Regions from separate parts of the Microbacterium sp. OR21 genome, predicted to be linked through region 1. Evidence: predicted binding sites of a transcription regulator. Region 1 holds the regulator's gene; the other holds the start of a gene.
What was found. Region 1 encodes HrcA, which represses chaperone genes, less so after heat shock. Its sites were predicted from a motif close to TTNGCACTCGNNNNNNNCGAGTGCNAA; they were not measured.
Positions count from the first base shown of each region.

Region 2: groES (co-chaperone GroES) is a predicted target of HrcA. The motif match lies at 1,272-1,298, and genes of this name have one in related genera.

Region 1 covers NZ_JAZEXJ010000003.1:647,661-651,024, forward strand. Annotated here, with positions in the region: gene dnaJ (molecular chaperone DnaJ) at 1-626, opposite strand, end outside; gene hrcA (heat-inducible transcriptional repressor HrcA) at 669-1,712, opposite strand; gene hemW (radical SAM family heme chaperone HemW) at 1,770-2,996, opposite strand; gene V2S04_RS11740 (DUF1990 family protein) at 3,030-3,364, opposite strand, start outside.
Region 2 covers NZ_JAZEXJ010000002.1:326,306-329,669, reverse strand. Annotated here, with positions in the region: gene V2S04_RS06140 (hypothetical protein) at 1-54, shown strand, start outside; gene V2S04_RS06135 (THUMP-like domain-containing protein) at 73-1,254, opposite strand; gene groES (co-chaperone GroES) at 1,383-1,679, shown strand; gene V2S04_RS06125 (hypothetical protein) at 1,889-3,202, shown strand; gene V2S04_RS06120 (hypothetical protein) at 3,294-3,364, shown strand, end outside.

The sequences.
Region 1 (3,364 bases):
AGGGCGACGGTGCGCCGCGAGCGCACGCGCCCCTGCCCGGCGCAGGATCCGCACGGGTTGGGGATGACCGTGCCGTAGCCCTCGCAGCTGCCACAGGGCTGCGTGGTGACGACGTTGCCGAGGAGGCTGCGCACCTGACGCTGCACGTGGCCGCTGCCGCCGCACACGTCGCAGGTGACGGGAGAGGTGCCCGGCTGGCAGCAGCTGCCCTGGCAGGTCTCGCAGAGCACCGCGGTGTCGACCTCGATGTCGCGGTGCACGCCGAACACGACGTCGCCGAGGTCGAGGTCGATGCGCACGAGGGCATCCTGGCCTCGCTCGCGACGGGAGCGGGGTCGGGCCGAGCGAGCACCTCCTGCGGCGCCGAAGAACGTCTCGAAGATGTCGCCGAAGCCGCCGAACCCTCCGAAGCCGCCGTTCTGATCGCCGCCCATGTCGTAGCGACGTCGCGAGTCCTCGTCGCTGAGCACGTCGTAGGCGTGCGTGACGAGCTTGAACCGCTCCGCGGCATCCTCACCCGGGTTCACGTCAGGGTGCAGCTGACGTGCGAGCTTGCGGTAGGCCTTCTTGATCTCGTCCTGAGAGGCGTCCTTCGACACCCCGAGGACCTCGTAGTGATCCGCCACGGTCACCTTTCTTCGTGTGCGTTCGTGTGTGCGGCCCCCGCGTCAGCGGGCGGCCTCGTCTTCTTCGAGCATCCGCGACAGATAGCGGGCGACCGCCCGCGCTGCCGCGAGATTGCTCGGGTAGTCCATGCGCGTCGGCCCCATCACGCCGACCCGGGCCGTGCCGCCGGGAGCGGCGTAGTTGCTGGCGACGATCGACGCCTCACCCAGCCCGAACGGAGCGTTCTCCGTCCCGATGCTGGTGGCGAGGCCGTGCTCGTCGGTCACCATCTCGCTCATCAGCCGCAGCAGCGTCACCTGCTCCTCGATGGCCTCGAGGAGTGGGTGGATGCTGCCGCGGAAGTCCTGTTCGCGGCGGGCGAGGGTCGCCGCGCCGGCCATCACCAGGCGCTCCTGCCGGAACTCGGCCAGCTCCTCGGCGATCACGCCTGCGAGCGACGCGAGTGCGGGGTGCAGCCGAGGAAGAGGCGAACCGGTCTGCGGTTCGATGCTCGACGCGATCCGCTCAGCGGCCTCGCCGACCGCCCGGCCGGTGATCAGTGCGGAGAGCTGCGCGCGCAGCACGGCCACATCCTCGTCGTCGATGTCGATGGGCAGCGGTGAGATGCGCTGCGACACGCCGCCGGCGTCTGTCACCAGCACCACGAGCACGCGATTCGGCGCCAGAGCGACGAGCTCCACATGGGTGATGCTGGCCCGCGCGAACGACGGATACTGCGCGAGAGCGACCTGGCCGGTGAGCTGGGTGAGCACCCGCACGGTACGCGCCATCAGATCGTCGAGGTCGCTGGGAGCGGCGAGGAACGACTCGATGGCCGTGCGCTGCGGCGCGGAGAGGGGGCGCACCTGGGCGAGGTGGTTGACGAACACGCGATAGCCCTTGTCGGTCGGCACCCGCCCGGACGACGTGTGCGGGGCGGTGATGAGCTCTTCGTCCTCGAGCTGGGCCATGTCGTTGCGGATGGTCGCCGCCGACACGCCGAACGCGTGCCGCTCGACGATCGACTTGCTGCCCACGGGCTCGTGCGTGGCGACGTAGTCCTGCACGATCGCGCGGAGGACCTCCAGCCCTCGCTGTGTGACCATCATCCCTCCCGCTGGCACTCGAACCTTCCGAGTGCCAATCCTACCCGCTCCCCGAGGTCAGGCGGTGAGTGCGCGCACCACGGCATCCGCCAGCAGCCGACCGCGCAGGGTCAGACGCACGCGGCGCTCGCGCACGGCCGCCGCAGCATCGACGAGCCCGTCGGAGATCAGCTCTGCGACGCGGTCCCGCCGCTCCTCGGCGATGTCGTCGATCGGCAGGCCCTCGGCGAGACGGCTCTGCAGCAGCACCCGCTCGAGCGTGCGCGCCTCGAGGTCGGGCCGCTCGCGGCCTGCGGCGGGCGACTCGCCGAGGGCGAGACGCTGCGCGTACGCGGCCGGATGCTTCACGTTCCACCACCGCAGACCGGCGACGTGGCTGTGCGCGCCGGGCCCGAAGCCCCACCAGTCAGCACCACGCCAGTAAGCCAGGTTGTGCCGGGATCGGTGGTCTGCACCGTCGGCACGGGCCCAGTTGCTGACCTCGTACCACTCGAACCCCGCGGCGCCGAGGCGCTGGTCGGCCGCCTCGTACATGTCGGCCTGCAGGTCGTCGTCGGGTGCCGGCACCTCCCCTCGCCGGATCTGCCTGGCGAGCTTGGTGCCCTCTTCGATGATCAGCGCGTACGCCGAGATGTGGTCCGGTCCGAGTGCGAGTGCCGCGTCCAGGGACTGCTCCCAGTCGTCGAGCGACTCCCCCGGCGCCCCGTAGATGAGATCGACGCTGACGTCGAGTCCGGCACCGCGTGCCGCGTCCACGGCTGTGCGGACGTTCTCGGGTCGATGGGTGCGGTCCAGAGCCGCCAGCACATGCGGCACGGCCGACTGCATCCCGATCGACAGACGGGTGACGCCGGCGTTCACGAGCGTGCGCACCACGTCGGGTGTGACCGTGTCTGGGTTCGCCTCGACCGTCACCTCCGCTCCCTCCCGGATGCCGAACACCGACGTCACCGCGGTGAGCATCCGCGCCAGATCACCCGGGGGCAGCAGCGTCGGTGTTCCGCCGCCGAAGAAGACGGTGTCGAGCGGGCGGATGCCGCCCGCGTCGCCGAGCACACGACGCGCGAGGTCGATCTCGCGGATGAGGGTGTCGGCGTACTCGTCCTGCTTCGCGCCCCGCAGCTCGGTCGCGGTATAGGTGTTGAAGTCGCAGTAGCCGCAGCGCACCCGGCAGAAGGGCACGTGCAGGTAGGCGGAGAACGGGGTCGAGGCGTCGACGACGAGGTCGTCGGGGACGCGTCCGTCAGCGGGCGCCGGATCGCCCAGCGGAAGGGGCCCGGCCATCAGGATGCCCGCGCCATCAGAGTGCCCGCGTCATCAGATCGGCGTCGCGTAGAGCGGCGAGATCGCGCGCAGGTACAGTGCGAACAGCTCGCGGCGGCGCCGACGCACCATGCCGGGCAGACGGTACATCAGCGACACCGGGGCGTCGAAGGCCCGCACGGTGAACCAGACCTCGTCGGTGTCCTCGCGCCAGTCGATGTCGAACGACTCCTCGCCGCTCACCACCGAGCCGCCGACGGTGCCGAGCACGAAGCCGATGCGGCGCCGCTCCTCGGTCACCGAGATCACGCGCAGCTCGGCATCGACCCGCATGCCCTTGACTCGGCCGTGCAGCTTGAGGGTCATGCCTGGCGCGACGAAGGGCGTCC
Region 2 (3,364 bases), on a different contig from region 1:
ACCGACTCCGGCTACTGCGGCGTCGACGACAAGACCGGGGGAACCGGCGGCTGATCCCATGCGGCCGCGCGGTCAGACCCGGTCGGCGAGGATCGCCATCCGGCCGGCTGCCGTGCGGGTGAGGATCAGGGTGGCCGCCTTCGACCCCTTCAGGCTCAGCTTCTTCCGGAACGACGCCGGGTCGATGTCCATGCCGCGCTTCTTGATCTCCAGGCGCCCGATGTCGTTGGCTCGCAGCGCCTGATTGATCGTCTTCACGTGTGCCGGCATGCTCTCGCGCACCCGGAACGACTGCACGAACGGCGACGTCAGCGCCGCGTCGCCCGTGAGATACGCGATCTGCTCGTCGAGCATGCCGGCCTCGAGCATCCGGGCGGCGTCGCCGATCAGCCGGGCGCGGATCACCGCGCCGTCGGGCTCGTGCACGAAGGCGCCGAGCTCGCGCACCGGCTCGTCGCCGGCATCCGCCGCCGCCGTGAGCTCGTGCGTCTCGCCCGACTGCATCACCAGCGCCGATCGGCGGATGCCCGGGCGCGCCAGCTCGCCACTCCACAGCACCAGCTCGACGACGCTGCCGTCGGCGCTGACCCACTGCGCCTCGACGTCGTCGGGGATGAGATCTCTGTCGAGACCGGGGCCGAGCTTGATGCCGGTCGGGTGCTCGCGGGCGACCTCGAAGCACCAGTCCAGCGACGGCGACCAGTCGGCGGCCGAGGTTCGGGTGGTCTCGCTGTGTCCGGCGGTGCGGCGGGCGGGGTCGAGCCACACGGCGCCTTCGGCGGGCAGAGAGGACTCGGCCGTGCCCTGCCGCACGCTCGCGTCGGGGAAAGGCGCGAGGTTGTACGCCGCGATCGCCGAGGTCACCTCGTCGGCATCCACGGCGTCGACCGCGAGCCCGGCGCCGGCGAAGGCGAGGCTGTCGCCGCCGATGCCGCAGCCGAGGTCGGCGACGCGGGTGATGCCGGCACGCCGCATCCGCACGGCGTGCATGGTGGCCACGCTCAGGCGGGTCGCCTGCTCGAGTCCGGCGCGGGTGAACAGCATCCGGTCGGCGAACTCGCCGAACTTCGCCCGGGCCCGCATCCGCAGATGCGCCTGCCCGACGACGGCCGAGACGAGGTCGGGCGAGTGCCCGGCGGCACGCAGCCGCGACACCGATCGTGCGACGTCGGCCGACGACTCGACCGCGCCGACCTCGTCGAGCAGCGCGAGCCCCTCGCGCGTCATCAGTGCGGTGAGTTCGGACATCTCCACAGTGAAGAGCCTACGGGCTGGCACTCGCATTGCATGAGTGCCAGCGCTCGGCATACACTGGAGTTAGCACCCTCACCTCGAGAGTGCTAACAGTCTTCTGATCTCAGTCACGAAAGAAGAGGTACACCGTGTCGGTTTCCATCAAGCCGCTCGAGGACCGCATCGTCATCCAGCAGGTCGAGGCAGAGCAGACCACCGCAAGCGGTCTGGTCATCCCCGACACCGCGAAGGAGAAGCCCCAGGAGGGGCAGGTCGTGGCAGTCGGCCCCGGCCGCATCGACGACAACGGCAACCGCGTTCCGCTCGACGTCGCCGTGGGTGACCGCGTGCTTTACAGCAAGTACGGCGGCACCGAGGTGAAGTTCGGCGCCGACGAGTATCTCGTGCTCTCGGCTCGCGACGTGCTCGCCGTCGTCGTCCGCTGACGCGGTTCGACACCAGCTCTCAGAGGGCCCGGATGCCACGGCATCCGGGCCCTCTGCCGTGCCACCCCTATTCCGCCCGCCCACCACCCCGCATTCCCCCCGCCGCGTGCCCGAGGTCCCCGGGCACGGCCCCGATGCCCTGCTCGCCCCGTCGTCGCACACTCGGAGCAAGCGCAATGCGGCGCTCACACGAACAGGGGACATTGATCATGGCATTGGACGACAACGTCAACCTTCTCGGCACGCAGGTCAACACCGGGATGGACAACGTGGGCAACGACGACTCCGACAACTCCGTCAGGGACAACTCGACGAACGACTCGTACAACGACAACTCCGACAACTCGGTCAGGGACGACTCGACGAACGACTCGAACAACGACAACTCCGACAACTCGGTCAGGGACGACTCGACGAACGACTCGTACAACGACAACTCCGACAACTCGGACAACTCCGACAACTCGGACAACTCCGACAATTCGGTCGACGACAGCTCGACGAACGACTCGTACAACGACAACTCCGACAACTCGGACAACTCGGACAATTCGGACAACTCGGACAACTCGGACAATTCGGACAACTCCGACAACTCGGACAACTCCGACAACTCGGACAACTCGACGAACGACTCGTACAACGACAACTCCGACAATTCGGACAATTCGGACAACTCGGACAACTCCGACAACTCGGACAACTCGACGAACGACTCGTACAACGACAACTCGGACAACTCGGATCACTCGGACAACTCGACGAACGACTCGTACAACGACAACTCCGACAATTCGGATCACTCGTGGCGTGACAACTCCGACCACTCGGTGACCGACTCGTACAACACGCTGTACGACAACTCGGTGACCACGGGCGTGCGGCAGTACAACTCCGGCTTCGGCGACGTGAGCATCGGCGCCGGCGGCGGAACCATGGGCGCAGTCGCGGGCCTGAGCGGTGGCACGTTCAGCATCGACGCGCGCACCACGCTCAACGACCAGTCGGTCAACCAGAGCATCTCCACGGCATCCGCGGGGGGCGCTGCGGGAGCCGGCGGCGGCGAGTCCTTCGCAGATCGCATGCCCGGCGGCGGCGGCTCCGGATCCGGGGGCGACTCCTCGGGCGGCAACGTCACGCAGACGTTCAACCAGAACAGCGTGATCGCCTCGGGCGACGGATCGCAGGCTGCCGGCGGTGACGCCACGATTCACAACATCACCACGAACACCACGATGGGCGATGTCTGGACCGGGAACACGTGGACGACCGACTCCTTCAACGAGGACTTCTCCGAGAACTGGTCGATCAACGACTCCTTCCAGGACCACTCGATCACCGACAACTCGACGAACTGGACGGCCAGCGACTCGTTCCAGGACAACTCGATGACCGACAACTCGCAGGACTGGGACGTCACCGAGTCGTTCGAGGACAACTCGATGAGCGCGGACATGGATGTCGACATCACGAACAGCAACGTCGACAGCCCGTTCGGTGACGGGAACGCCCTGAGCTTCTGAGTACACTCAGGGCCACGACCGCCCGGCCGTCGCCCCTTCGGTGGCGGCGGCTGGGCGCACCAGATGACCACTCCGATTCGGAGGATACGTGATGCCGGGTGAAGGCGCGTACGCAGATGACCCACTGGGGGCGGGGGAGGGGATCGACGGCGCAGTCGACCC